DNA from 3 places in the Peribacillus sp. FSL H8-0477 genome. Region 1 is predicted to be linked to each of the others. Evidence: a T-box and tRNA genes for the amino acid it is inferred to sense, from the RefSeq annotation. Region 1 holds a T-box; the other regions hold tRNA genes.
The links. A T-box is a leader RNA that pairs with one kind of tRNA and senses whether it is charged. The one in region 1 lies ahead of tyrS (tyrosine--tRNA ligase), so its partner is inferred to be a tRNA-Tyr.

Region 1 (4,335 bases):
TATTCCGCTGTCTTCCATGGGAATGACCCATCTTTTTGGAATCGTGAGAACATGTATAAGAACTTAGGCTATGAACGCTTTTTTTCTAAAGGTGATTATACAGTGACCCCTGAAAACTCTATAAACTATGGAATCAAAGATATTCCTTTTTTTCAGCAGTCGATTCCCTATCTGAAGAGTCTGCCTAAGCCGTATTTAGCCAAGTTTATAACGCTGACTAACCATTTTCCATTTTTGTTAAATGAGGAGGATCAGATGATTAACCTGGCAGATACAGATGAAGGGGTCGTGAACCGGTATGTGACGACCGTTCGTTATCAAGATGAAGCCATAAAACAATTCTTTCAGCAATTAAAGAAAAAAGGGATGTACAAAGACACAATATTTATTTTATATGGTGACCATTATGGTATATCAGAAAAATATGAAGATGCCTTAACTGATATGCTTGATCGCGAAAAGAGGGCAGTCGATCACACAGAGTACCGCCAAGTTCCGCTTATTATTCATATTCCTGGTCAAAAAGGGATGACCATATCAAGTCCAGGTGGTGAAGTAGATATTCAATTGACGTTGCTTCATTTGCTTGGAATAAAAGATAAAGCAATCACATTCGGCTATGATTTATTTACTAGACCTAAGAATCACCCAGTTATTTTTCGTGATGGCGGGTTTGTAACGGAAAAGTATATCTATCAAGATAACACCTGTTATCACAAAGGCAGCGGTGAACAAACGAATGCTGAAGCGTGTATGCCTTTCCAAGAAACGGTTAGTAAAGAATTGAATCTGTCAGACGATATTATTAATGGAGATCTTTTAAGATTTAACTATTGAATGTGATTAAATGAATAGTGAAGAAGCGTTATATTTTTTACTTATTTGTGTACAGTTTAAGGGGAAGGTAACCATGAGTCCATGTGCATGCGGCGTGAATTTTACAATCTATACACCTGGTTTTTTGCATATCCAAGGAAAGGTTGTATTGAAAGGTTTTAACGGGCTGATCGAGGACAGTGAAGGTATCTATTTACCCTATAATTCGAAGGAAGAATTAGAAGCAATTGTAAGGGAAATTCTTACTTTACCAAATGCTGCTGAAATCAAGGGTTCGATTCTAAAATCTATTCAAAAAACCTATCATGTGTATTCGCTATTGGAACTAGCCAATCGAATTACTCATCATGAAGTAATGACAATCATTCAAGAAACGGAATTCAACTCTATTTTTCAACCTATTTATTCTTTAGAAAATGACCAGCTTTTTGCATATGAATCACTTTTACGTGACCCGCTGGCAAGAATATCACCAGGAGAATTATTTGAAACAGCCCAAAAAACGGGTATGCAAAGTATGCTTGACCAAAAAGCTAGACAGGCCGCGATTAAGAACCGAGCAGGCTTTGTTCCAAGCGGCATAAAAAGCTTTATTAATTTTCTTCCGTCAACGATATACAATCCGGAATTTTGTCTAAGACATACTTTTGAAGCTGTAAAACGCTATCAGGTTAATCCAGCGGACCTTGTATTTGAAGTAGTTGAAACGGAAAAAATTCACGATATTGATCATTTAAAGAACATATTTACAGTGTATAAACGAGAAGGAATTGGTGTGGCTTTAGATGATTTTGGAAGCGGCTTTGCTACCTTAGATGTTCTTATTAAACTTGCTCCTAATTATGTGAAAATAGATCGTTCTAAAATTGATTATTGTGATCAACTTATTGAAAAACAACAATTTTTAAAACAAGTGGTTGCGTTATGTAAGGAGCTAGGGATTATAACTCTTGCAGAGGGCATTGAGCGCAAGGAAGAACTTCAGTATTGTAAACAGATAGGGATTTCATTAGCTCAAGGCTATTATTTAGGAAAGCCAGGGAATTTACCTGCTTAAGAGTTGACCATCTTCCTAATTATGTTATAATATTGTAACAATTCAGAAAAATAGAAAGCGATGATAGGAATAAGTAGCAGCGAATCTCCCTGTTTCAGAGAGCCGGTGGTTGGTGTAAATCGGTACAAAGATTTAGGTGAATTACCTCCTTGAGCTTCCTTTGTGAACGATAGTAGCAAAGGACGGACGAACCGTTATTCGATTGAGCGGAAGAATGAATGTTCTTCAACAAGGGTGGTACCGCGTGCAAGATAAAAGATAACCACGTCCCTTTTTTAGGGGGCGTGTTTTTTTATGGAGAAAATGGGGGAGAGACGAATGATGAACTATATGGAAGTATTAACAGAAAATCAAATGGCGGAGCTGGAAAAGCAATTTGAAGAACTTTCGAGCGGGGTACAGGAGATTCTCCCGGCTGGTGAATTTAAAGAAAAACTTGCCAAGTCCATTGTACTTGGTAAACCGTTAAAGGTTAAGTTGGGACTTGATCCATCTGCTCCTGATGTTCATTTGGGGCATACGGTTGTTTTAAATAAACTGCAAAGATTCCAAGCGTATGGACACCGTATTCAATTAATCATTGGTGACTTTACTGGAAAAATTGGTGATCCCACTGGAAAGTCGGAAGTAAGAAAGCAGCTTACGGACGAGGAAGTGAAACGTAATGCAGAAACGTACTTTAAACAATTTGGCAAGGTTTTGAATATGGACGAGGTAGAGCTTCACTATAATTCAAGTTGGCTCACGGAGTTGAATTTTGAAGATATTGTTCGTTTAGCGGGAAAAATTACTGTCGCGCGAATGCTTGAACGGGATGATTTTGAGAAACGGCTTGCAGCTGGGAAACCAGTATCTTTACATGAGTTCTTTTATCCGCTGATGCAGGGTTATGACTCAGTAGTACTTGAAAGCGATATTGAACTGGGAGGGACGGATCAGCATTTCAATGTTTTAATGGGGCGACATCTACAAGAGCATTATGGTAAGGAAAAACAGGTAGTCATAACGATGCCCTTGCTTGAAGGACTGGATGGTGTCGAAAAAATGTCAAAGTCTAAGGCTAATTACATCGGCATTGATGATACGCCGGCTGACATGTATGGGAAAACGATGTCAATCCCAGATGAACGAATGGTTAAATACTTTAAGCTGCTAACGAATCTGCCAGTTGAGAAAATTAACGAAATCGAGCGTTCACTGAGCGATGGCCGTTTACACCCGCGTGATGCGAAAATGCTGCTTGGCCGCACCCTTGTTTCTATGTATCATGATCATTATGCTGCTGAACAGGCAGAAACAACTTTTAAGTCGGTGTTTCAAAAGGGAATTCTACCGGAGACAATACCCTCTGTTTCCTGGGAAGGACCCCTTCAGACAGGGGTTTTAGATTTATTGGTTGAACTCAAGCTGCAAACATCTAAAAGCGAAGCAAGAAGAATGATTAAAAATGGCGGTATTCGATTAAATGGGGAAAAGGTGGCGGATGATAACCTTCTGGTCATCATAGAAGATGGTTTAGTTGTTCAAGTCGGAAAGCGAAAGTTTGTAGAATTGAAAGTGAATCAAAACACGTAATGGACAGAATAAGGTTTTATACTGCCTCAAGCTTCCAAAATATACAGGATGTTAACTATCTAAATCAGCGTTTGGTTGAAAAAGGATATGAATTGTCCTATGATTGGACACAAAATGGGCGAGCCTCATCATTAGCAGAATTAAGTGTGATTGGTGAAGAAGAGATGCAAGGTGTTAGAAACGCTGACTTTTTAATCGTGCTGCTGCCAGGAGGGAAAGGCAGTCATATTGAAATGGGAATGGCTCTTGGTCTTAGAAAAAGGGTCTATCTTTTCTCTCCTGAGGATCGAGTGTATGAGCTGGACTCAACTAGTACATTTTATCACGTATCGCTGGTTTCCATTTATGTTGGGGAATTAAATGACTTTATTCAAACATTCTGAAGCGGCATCTTGCTTATATAGAAGGTGCCTTTTTAGCTAAGATCAGCGAGCAAAAAGAGTAACTGCACACCTATTACACATGTAAATAAGCAAGAGCTAAAATGAAGCATTGACAGAACGTAAATTTTATCATACATTTAATCCTATACTTTAGTGCTTAAAAGCGTTTAAGTGCGAAGTGATTCGTTTTTACATCTTACTTAAGGTCTTTCTGCTAGTACAACTTTGAGAGTGAGGAATTGCTATGAAACTAGAAGATACGAACCTAAAGCTTTCAACCATAGAAGCGATGCTAATCTTATCTTGTGTTTTACTCATGATTGGAACAGGGATAATCTATTATGGAATGAATCCGCATTTACCAATTATCGGAGCTATTTTATTATTGTTTGTATACGGAGGTTGTAAAGGTCTCTCGTTTCGTGTAATGGAAAAGGCATTAATACAAGGAGCGATTTCGGGACTCGGGGCTATTTATATTTT
Region 2 (4,335 bases), 1.2 Mb from region 1:
AACGGGTTACCGAATTCAGTCAAACTCCGAATGCCAAATACTTATTCTTGGGAGTCAGACTGCGAGTGATAAGATCCGTAGTCAAAAGGGAAACAGCCCAGACCACCAGCTAAGGTCCCAAAGTATACGTTAAGTGGAAAAGGATGTGGAGTTGCTTAGACAACCAGGATGTTGGCTCAGAAGCAGCCACCATTTAAAGAGTGCGTAATAGCTCACTGGTCGAGTGACTCCGCGCCGAAAATGTACCGGGGCTAAACGTATCACCGAAGCTGTGGATGGACACCGTAGGGTGTCCGTGGTAGGAGAGCGTTCTAAGGGCGTCGAAGCTAGACCGTAAGGACTGGTGGAGCGCTTAGAAGTGAGAATGCCGGTATGAGTAGCGAAAGAAGGGTGAGAATCCCTTCCACCGAATGCCCAAGGTTTCCTGAGGAAGGCTCGTCCGCTCAGGGTTAGTCGGGACCTAAGCCGAGGCCGAAAGGCGTAGGCGATGGATAACAGGTTGATATTCCTGTACCACCAATTTATCGTTTGAACGATGGGGGGACGCAGGAGGATAGGGTAAGCGCGCTGTTGGATATGCGCGTCTAAGCAGTTAGGCCGGAAACGAGGCAAATCCCGTTTCCATTAAGGCGGAGCTGTGATAGCGAGGGAAATTAAGTACCGAAGTTCCTGATTCCACACTGCCTAGAAAAGCCTCTAGTGAGATAAAGGGTGCCCGTACCGCAAACCGACACAGGTAGGCGAGGAGAGAATCCTAAGGTGTGCGAGAGAACTCTCGTTAAGGAACTCGGCAAAATGACCCCGTAACTTCGGGAGAAGGGGTGCTTTTTAGGGTGAATAGCCCGGAAAAGCCGCAGTGAATAGGCCCAGGCGACTGTTTAGCAAAAACACAGGTCTCTGCGAAGCCGCAAGGCGAAGTATAGGGGCTGACGCCTGCCCGGTGCTGGAAGGTTAAGGGGAGAGGTTAGCGTAAGCGAAGCTTTGAACCGAAGCCCCAGTAAACGGCGGCCGTAACTATAACGGTCCTAAGGTAGCGAAATTCCTTGTCGGGTAAGTTCCGACCCGCACGAAAGGCGTAACGATCTGGGCACTGTCTCAACGAGAGACTCGGTGAAATTATAGTACCTGTGAAGATGCAGGTTACCCGCGACAGGACGGAAAGACCCCGTGGAGCTTTACTGTAACCTGATATTGAATTTTGGTACAGCTTGTACAGGATAGGTAGGAGCCTTTGAAACCGGAGCGCTAGCTTCGGTGGAGGCATTGGTGGGATACTACCCTGGCTGTATTGAAATTCTAACCCGCGCCCCTTATCGGGGTGGGAGACAGTGTCAGGTGGACAGTTTGACTGGGGCGGTCGCCTCCTAAAGAGTAACGGAGGCGCCCAAAGGTTCCCTCAGAATGGTTGGAAATCATTCGTAGAGTGTAAAGGCACAAGGGAGCTTGACTGCGAGACCTACAAGTCGAGCAGGGACGAAAGTCGGGCTTAGTGATCCGGTGGTTCCGCATGGAAGGGCCATCGCTCAACGGATAAAAGCTACCCCGGGGATAACAGGCTTATCTCCCCCAAGAGTCCACATCGACGGGGAGGTTTGGCACCTCGATGTCGGCTCATCGCATCCTGGGGCTGTAGTCGGTCCCAAGGGTTGGGCTGTTCGCCCATTAAAGCGGTACGCGAGCTGGGTTCAGAACGTCGTGAGACAGTTCGGTCCCTATCCGTCGTGGGCGCAGGAAATTTGAGAGGAGCTGTCCTTAGTACGAGAGGACCGGGATGGACGCACCGCTGGTGTACCAGTTGTCTTGCCAAAGGCATAGCTGGGTAGCTACGTGCGGACGGGATAAGTGCTGAAAGCATCTAAGCATGAAGCCCCCCTCAAGATGAGATTTCCCATAGCGTAAGCTAGTAAGATCCCTGAAAGATGATCAGGTAGATAGGTTTGAGGTGGAAGCGTGGTGACACGTGGAGCTGACAAATACTAATCGATCGAGGACTTAACCATTCGTTTTAATATTGTGCATTAACCTTCCTATTATCTAGTTTTGAAAGAACAAGAAATTTGTTCTTGAAAAATCCATAAAAAGATATTATAATAATAAATGTCTTTGATAAATGAATAATGTCTGGTAATGATGGCGAAGAGGCCACACCCGTTCCCATTCCGAACACGGAAGTTAAGCTCTTCAGCGCCGATGGTAGTTGGGGGTCTCCCCCTGTGAGAGTAGGACATTGCCAGGCAGATTCACTTTTAATTTTTATCTATCGAAGAGTTTTAGGAAACATTATACCATTCCGCAGTAGCTCAGTGGTAGAGCATTCGGCTGTTAACCGAACGGTCGTAGGTTCGAGTCCTACCTGCGGAGCCATGCTTCCATAGCTCAGTAGGTAGAGCACTTCCATGGTAAGGAAGAGGTCAGCGGTTCGAATCCGCTTGGGAGCTTACTAGTTTACTTGGAATTGATATGAAAATTAGTTAGGCCCCTTGGTCAAGCGGTTAAGACACCGCCCTTTCACGGCGGTAACACGGGTTCGAATCCCGTAGGGGTCACCACTTTATATATATGGAGGATTAGCTCAGCTGGGAGAGCATCTGCCTTACAAGCAGAGGGTCGGCGGTTCGATCCCGTCATCCTCCACCATGTTTTATTTTACACTTGCCGGTGTAGCTCAACTGGTAGAGCAACTGACTTGTAATCAGTAGGTTGGGGGTTCAAGTCCTCTTGCCGGCACTGTTTTTCTGGAGGGGTAGCGAAGTGGCTAAACGCGGCGGACTGTAAATCCGCTCCTTAGGGTTCGGCAGTTCGAATCTGCCCCCCTCCACCATTATAAAATCAATTAGTGGACAGTTATATATTTTCTCATTTAGGGGAATATATGATTACCACCTATTTTTTTGTCAGGTATACAATATATTGGGCTATAGCCAAGCGGTAAGGCAACGGACTTTGACTCCGTCATGCGTAGGTTCAAATCCTGCTAGCCCAGCCATATTATTATATGAAGTATCAAGTGCTCAGTTGTGAGTTTACGTTTGAATAGTAAACATATACATCTGACTTTTTATTTTGTTAATTAATATGAGCCATTAGCTCAGTTGGTAGAGCATCTGACTTTTAATCAGAGGGTCGTAGGTTCGAATCCTACATGGCTCACTTTTATGCGGAAGTAGTTCAGCGGTAGAATACAACCTTGCCAAGGTTGGGGTCGCGGGTTCGAACCCCGTCTTCCGCTCCATCTCAATCGTACATTACTGTACAAGAGGGGCCTTAGCTCAGCTGGGAGAGCGCCTGCCTTGCACGCAGGAGGTCAGCGGTTCGATCCCGCTAGGCTCCATACAAAAACCTTAAACCATTCTTTGGTTTAAGGTTTTTTTTGTATCTTTATACAACCTTTTGTTTTGTTGAACCATCTGCCTATATTGGTATAAAATGGTTTAAAGGGGTTGAGGAATTGAAGATAGAGAAAATAACAATCATTGGTCTGCCTATGGATCTCGGTCAAAATAGACGTGGGGTAGATATGGGACCAAGTGCAATCAGGTATGCCGAGGTAGTAGAGAAACTTGGAAGCTTAGGGATTGATGTAGAGGATTTAGGAGACATTACGATTGGAAGACCCGAACAGTTGGCTGCTTCAGAAACAAAGCTGAATAACTTGAAAGAGGTCACTGTCGGGAGCAGGGTGCTGGCAGAAAAAGTCGATGCTATTCTGGGTAAGAACTCATTTCCTCTTGTATTAGGTGGGGATCATTCAATTGCCATTGGAACATTAGCAGGAGCGTCAAAACACTATGAGAATCTGGGTGTGATTTGGTTTGATGCTCATGGCGATCTAAATACAGATGAGACGACGCCTTCTGGTAATATTCATGGGATGTCACTAGCAGTTAGTATAGGGCTGGGAAACGATGGGCTTGTAAACATCCATGGATACTCGCCTAAAATTAAACCCGAAAATATTGTCATTATTGGTGCTCGTTCTTTAGATGAGGGAGAAAGAGAATTAATAAGTTCGAAAGAGATTAAAGTTTTTTCGATGCATGAAATTGATAGACGCGGGATGGCAGCAGTAATGGAAGAGACTATTGCTTTCTTTAAAGATAAAACAGACGGTGTCCATTTATCAGTAGATATGGATGCGTTAGATCCGATAGATGCTCCAGGAGTAGGAACCCCCGTGTTGGGAGGAATCACATACAGAGAAAGTCATCTGGCGATGGAAATGCTTTCAGAGTCAGGTATTGTGACTTCTGCTGAATTTGTAGAAGTTAATCCTATCCTAGATGAAAAAAATAAAACAGCGACGGTTGCTGTTGCCTTAATGGGTTCTTTGTTTGG
Region 3 (4,335 bases), 570 kb from region 1:
TAAAAAAGGCGACCATGCCTTTAGAACTTGTCTGCCTGTATGTGGTTGATCCTCATCTGCTTCATTCACAGCGAGAGTTGACGCCAATTCTTGTTCGGATGAAAAGCGAAAAATAGTTTTTGGTTTCCAAAACTTTAGAAATATCCCTAATGCAAGAATAGATACTAAGGCTGACAAAATATCTGGAAGTTCTGGTCCGAGGTAGTTTGAACTTAAAAATTGAGTTATGGAAAAGGTAATACCCGTTACTAAAATGGCTGGCATTACTTCTAGTGCTTTTTTAAAGCCTGCCATAATAACAACTAAATAAAATGGGATAAATATTGATAAAAACGGTAATTGGCGCCCTACCATTTTTGAAATTTCAATTGCAGGAATTCCCGTTGGCCCTTCTAAAGCCAGAATTGGTGCGCCGATAGCCCCAAATGCAACTGGGGCTGTATTTGCAATTAAACACAATCCTGCAGCATACAGTGGATTAAATCCTAGCCCAACAAGCAGTGCAGCCGATATCGCAACAGGAGCACCAAAACCAGCAGCTCCTTCAAGAAATGCACCAAAAGAGAAGGCTACTAATAATGCTTGCAGACGGCGGTCCTCAGTAATCGAAATGATTGAATTACGGATAATATCAAATTGTCCTGTTTTGACAGTCAGTTTATACAAAAAAACGGAACTAATAATAATCCAGCCAATAGGGATTATACCGTATACTGCACCATGTGTAGCTGACATGACCGCCAATTGAGCAGGCATTCCAAATGCAGCTACTGCTAAAATCAAAGCAATCAATAACGTAGTCAGACCTGCTATATACCCTTTCATTCTTTTAATTGCCAAAGCCCAGAAAAAATATAGTATTGGAATAACAGCAACTAACGCAGTCAGACCTAGACTTCCCCCTACTGCAGTTACGTCTTGTACAAAAGTCATAACATACCTCCATTTTAAAAACAGAATACAGTCACAAGTAAACGCTTACATAATTAGGTACAATCATAATACAAAATATTTTTGAAGTTACCCCTGGCTGTTCCTGCTTTTACACAACGATCAATTGTGAATGAAGATTTGCTTTACTCGACTCTCCCTGATTCATTATAAAGCCCGCCCCCGCCTCTCTTCACCCCCTTAGATTAACTTTATCACCCTTAAAACTTTTAATCTTTTATCCTATTCTATACAAGTTGTAAATAGATTTCCATATATTTTTTGTTTTATCAAATAATTCTTTAAATTTATAATGGCCTAGAAAGAAGAGATCTCTGTTTAGTGGACACGTTGCCTTGGAGTGGGTGTTTTCTCTATTTGCTTGCTGCTTTTGAATTATTCCCGTCTGAGATGGCGATAATCCCGTCACCAAACGAGTTATTCCCGTCTGTGGAAATACTAATCCCGTCTGAACATGCTTTATTCCCGTCTAGGACTATTTTTAATGGTTTAGACCTATTTCGTTATGAATGGCATTAAAATTCAAACAGAAAAAAGACTTCGTATATGACATACGAAGTCTTTTTAGTAATACCTGAGGCCGGACTTGAACCGGCACGCCTTACGGCACCGCATTTTGAGTGCGGCGTGTCTGCCATTCCACCACTCAGGCAAATAATTGGAGGCGGCAACCGGAATCGAACCGGTGGTAAAGGTTTTGCAGACCTCTGCCTTACCGCTTGGCTATGCCGCCAATATTTATTGGAGCGGAAGACGGGGTTCGAACCCGCGACCCCAACCTTGGCAAGGTTGTATTCTACCACTGAACTACTTCCGCTAATGGCTGGGCTAGCAGGATTTGAACCTACGCATGACGGAGTCAAAGTCCGTTGCCTTACCGCTTGGCTATAGCCCATTAGTATCTATATATTAAGTATATTTTCTCAAAAAAAAATGGGGCGACTGATGGGAATCGAACCCACGAATGCCTGAACCACAATCAGGTGCGTTAACCACTTCGCCACAACCGCCATGATAAGAGAAAAGTATTTAAATTTAATTTAAAAATGGCAGGGGCAGTAGGACTCGAACCCACACTGGAGGTTTTGGAGACCTCAGTTCTACCTTTAAACTATGCCCCTGTAAAGATGGTGGAGGGGGGCAGATTCGAACTGCCGAACCCTAAGGAGCGGATTTACAGTCCGCCGCGTTTAGCCACTTCGCTACCCCTCCATATATAATACTGCTAGTAAACTTAAGAAATCAAGTTTATAATGGTGGCTCAGGACAGAATCGAACTGCCGACACAAGGATTTTCAGTCCTTTGCTCTACCGACTGAGCTACTGAGCCATAATAATAATGGCGGTCCGGACGGGACTCGAACCCGCGACCTCCTGCGTGACAGGCAGGCATTCTAACCAACTGAACTACCGGACCATTATGATTGCGGGGACAGGATTTGAACCTGCGACCTTCGGGTTATGAGCCCGACGAGCTACCGAACTGCTCCACCCCGCGATAATGGGAATTTTACTAACGTCACTTTTTAAAAAATATGGTGGAGGATGACGGGATCGAACCGCCGACCCTCTGCTTGTAAGGCAGATGCTCTCCCAGCTGAGCTAATCCTCCAATATGTATGTGGTGACCCCTACGGGATTCGAACCCGTGTTACCGCCGTGAAAGGGCGGTGTCTTAACCGCTTGACCAAGGGGCCGTGAAGTAATGGCGGAGAGCAAGGGATTTGAACCCTTGAGACAGGGTTACCCGTCTACACGATTTCCAATCGTGCTCCTTCGGCCACTCGGACAGCTCTCCATTTGGCTCCGCAGGTAGGACTCGAACCTACGACCGTTCGGTTAACAGCCGAATGCTCTACCACTGAGCTACTGCGGAATAATATAGTGGTTTAAATGAATCTGCCTGGCAATGTCCTACTCTCACAGGGGGAGACCCCCAACTACCATCGGCGCTGAAGAGCTTAACTTCCGTGTTCGGAATGGGAACGGGTGTGGCCTCTTCGCCATCATTACCAGACATTATTCATTTTGAAAGACATTTATTATTATAATATCTTTTTGTTAAAAATTCAAGAACAATTTTACTTATTCTTTCAAAACTAGATAATAAGAAGGTTTTTTGCATGTAATTAAAACGAATGGTTAAGTCCTCGATCGATTAGTATTTGTCAGCTCCACGTGTCACCACGCTTCCACCTCAAACCTATCTACCTGATCATCTTTCAGGGATCTTACTAGCTTACGCTATGGGAAATCTCATCTTGAGGGGGGCTTCATGCTTAGATGCTTTCAGCACTTATCCCGTCCGCACGTAGCTACCCAGCTATGCCTTTGGCAAGACAACTGGTACACCAGCGGTGCGTCCATCCCGGTCCTCTCGTACTAAGGACAGCTCCTCTCAAATTTCCTGCGCCCACGACGGATAGGGACCGAACTGTCTCACGACGTTCTGAACCCAGCTCGCGTACCGCTTTAATGGGCGAACAGCCCAACCCTTGGGACCGACTACAGCCCCAGGATGCGATGAGCCGACATCGAGGTGCCAAACCTCCCCGTCGATGTGGACTCTTGGGGGAGATAAGCCTGTTATCCCCGGGGTAGCTTTTATCCGTTGAGCGATGGCCCTTCCATGCGGAACCACCGGATCACTAAGCCCGACTTTCGTCCCTGCTCGACTTGTAGGTCTCGCAGTCAAGCTCCCTTGTGCCTTTACACTCTACGAATGATTTCCAACCATTCTGAGGGAACCTTTGGGCGCCTCCGTTACTCTTTAGGAGGCGACCGCCCCAGTCAAACTGTCCACCTGACACTGTCTCCCACCCCGATAAGGGGCGCGGGTTAGAATTTCAATACAGCCAGGGTAGTATCCCACCAATGCCTCCACCGAAGCTAGCGCTCCGGTTTCAAAGGCTCCTACCTATCCTGTACAAGCTGTACCAAAATTCAATATCAGGTTACAGTAAAGCTCCACGGGGTCTTTCCGTCCTGTCGCGGGTAACCTGCATCTTCACAGGTACTATAATTTCACCGAGTCTCTCGTTGAGACAGTGCCCAGATCGTTACGCCTTTCGTGCGGGTCGGAACTTACCCGACAAGGAATTTCGCTACCTTAGGACCGTTATAGTTACGGCCGCCGTTTACTGGGGCTTCGGTTCAAAGCTTCGCTTACGCTAACCTCTCCCCTTAACCTTCCAGCACCGGGCAGGCGTCAGCCCCTATACTTCGCCTTGCGGCTTCGCAGAGACCTGTGTTTTTGCTAAACAGTCGCCTGGGCCTATTCACTGCGGCTTTTCCGGGCTATTCACCCTAAAAAGCACCCCTTCTCCCGAAGTTACGGGGTCATTTTGCCGAGTTCCTTAACGAGAGTTCTCTCGCACACCTTAG

Region 2: it has a tRNA-Tyr gene. The T-box ahead of tyrS (tyrosine--tRNA ligase) is inferred to sense a tRNA for this amino acid. The anticodon was not compared.
Region 3: it has a tRNA-Tyr gene. The T-box ahead of tyrS (tyrosine--tRNA ligase) is inferred to sense a tRNA for this amino acid. The anticodon was not compared.

Annotation. Positions count from the first base shown of each region.
Region 1 covers NZ_JBBODE010000002.1:1,225,875-1,230,209, forward strand. Annotated here, with positions in the region: gene MHI18_RS17690 (LTA synthase family protein) at 1-837, shown strand, start outside; gene MHI18_RS17695 (EAL domain-containing protein) at 911-1,894, shown strand; T-box leader at 1,946-2,169, shown strand; gene tyrS (tyrosine--tRNA ligase) at 2,213-3,469, shown strand; gene MHI18_RS17705 (nucleoside 2-deoxyribosyltransferase) at 3,469-3,852, shown strand; gene nhaC (Na+/H+ antiporter NhaC) at 4,097-4,335, shown strand, end outside.
Region 2 covers NZ_JBBODE010000002.1:60,767-65,101, forward strand. Annotated here, with positions in the region: rRNA gene MHI18_RS12120 (23S ribosomal RNA) at 1-2,000, shown strand, start outside; rRNA gene rrf (5S ribosomal RNA) at 2,121-2,236, shown strand; tRNA gene MHI18_RS12130 (tRNA-Asn) at 2,290-2,364, shown strand; tRNA gene MHI18_RS12135 (tRNA-Thr) at 2,366-2,438, shown strand; tRNA gene MHI18_RS12140 (tRNA-Glu) at 2,475-2,549, shown strand; tRNA gene MHI18_RS12145 (tRNA-Val) at 2,562-2,637, shown strand; tRNA gene MHI18_RS12150 (tRNA-Thr) at 2,655-2,727, shown strand; tRNA gene MHI18_RS12155 (tRNA-Tyr) at 2,738-2,821, shown strand; tRNA gene MHI18_RS12160 (tRNA-Gln) at 2,912-2,986, shown strand; tRNA gene MHI18_RS12165 (tRNA-Lys) at 3,078-3,150, shown strand; tRNA gene MHI18_RS12170 (tRNA-Gly) at 3,158-3,232, shown strand; tRNA gene MHI18_RS12175 (tRNA-Ala) at 3,259-3,331, shown strand; gene rocF (arginase) at 3,455-4,335, shown strand, end outside.
Region 3 covers NZ_JBBODE010000002.1:652,769-657,103, reverse strand. Annotated here, with positions in the region: gene MHI18_RS14920 (L-lactate permease) at 1-933, opposite strand, end outside; tRNA gene MHI18_RS14915 (tRNA-Leu) at 1,523-1,603, opposite strand; tRNA gene MHI18_RS14910 (tRNA-Cys) at 1,611-1,684, opposite strand; tRNA gene MHI18_RS14905 (tRNA-Gly) at 1,694-1,768, opposite strand; tRNA gene MHI18_RS14900 (tRNA-Gln) at 1,772-1,846, opposite strand; tRNA gene MHI18_RS14895 (tRNA-His) at 1,886-1,961, opposite strand; tRNA gene MHI18_RS14890 (tRNA-Trp) at 1,999-2,072, opposite strand; tRNA gene MHI18_RS14885 (tRNA-Tyr) at 2,080-2,163, opposite strand; tRNA gene MHI18_RS14880 (tRNA-Phe) at 2,206-2,281, opposite strand; tRNA gene MHI18_RS14875 (tRNA-Asp) at 2,292-2,368, opposite strand; tRNA gene MHI18_RS14870 (tRNA-Met) at 2,376-2,449, opposite strand; tRNA gene MHI18_RS14865 (tRNA-Val) at 2,488-2,563, opposite strand; tRNA gene MHI18_RS14860 (tRNA-Glu) at 2,574-2,648, opposite strand; tRNA gene MHI18_RS14855 (tRNA-Ser) at 2,658-2,749, opposite strand; tRNA gene MHI18_RS14850 (tRNA-Asn) at 2,753-2,827, opposite strand; rRNA gene rrf (5S ribosomal RNA) at 2,853-2,968, opposite strand; rRNA gene MHI18_RS14840 (23S ribosomal RNA) at 3,090-4,335, opposite strand, start outside.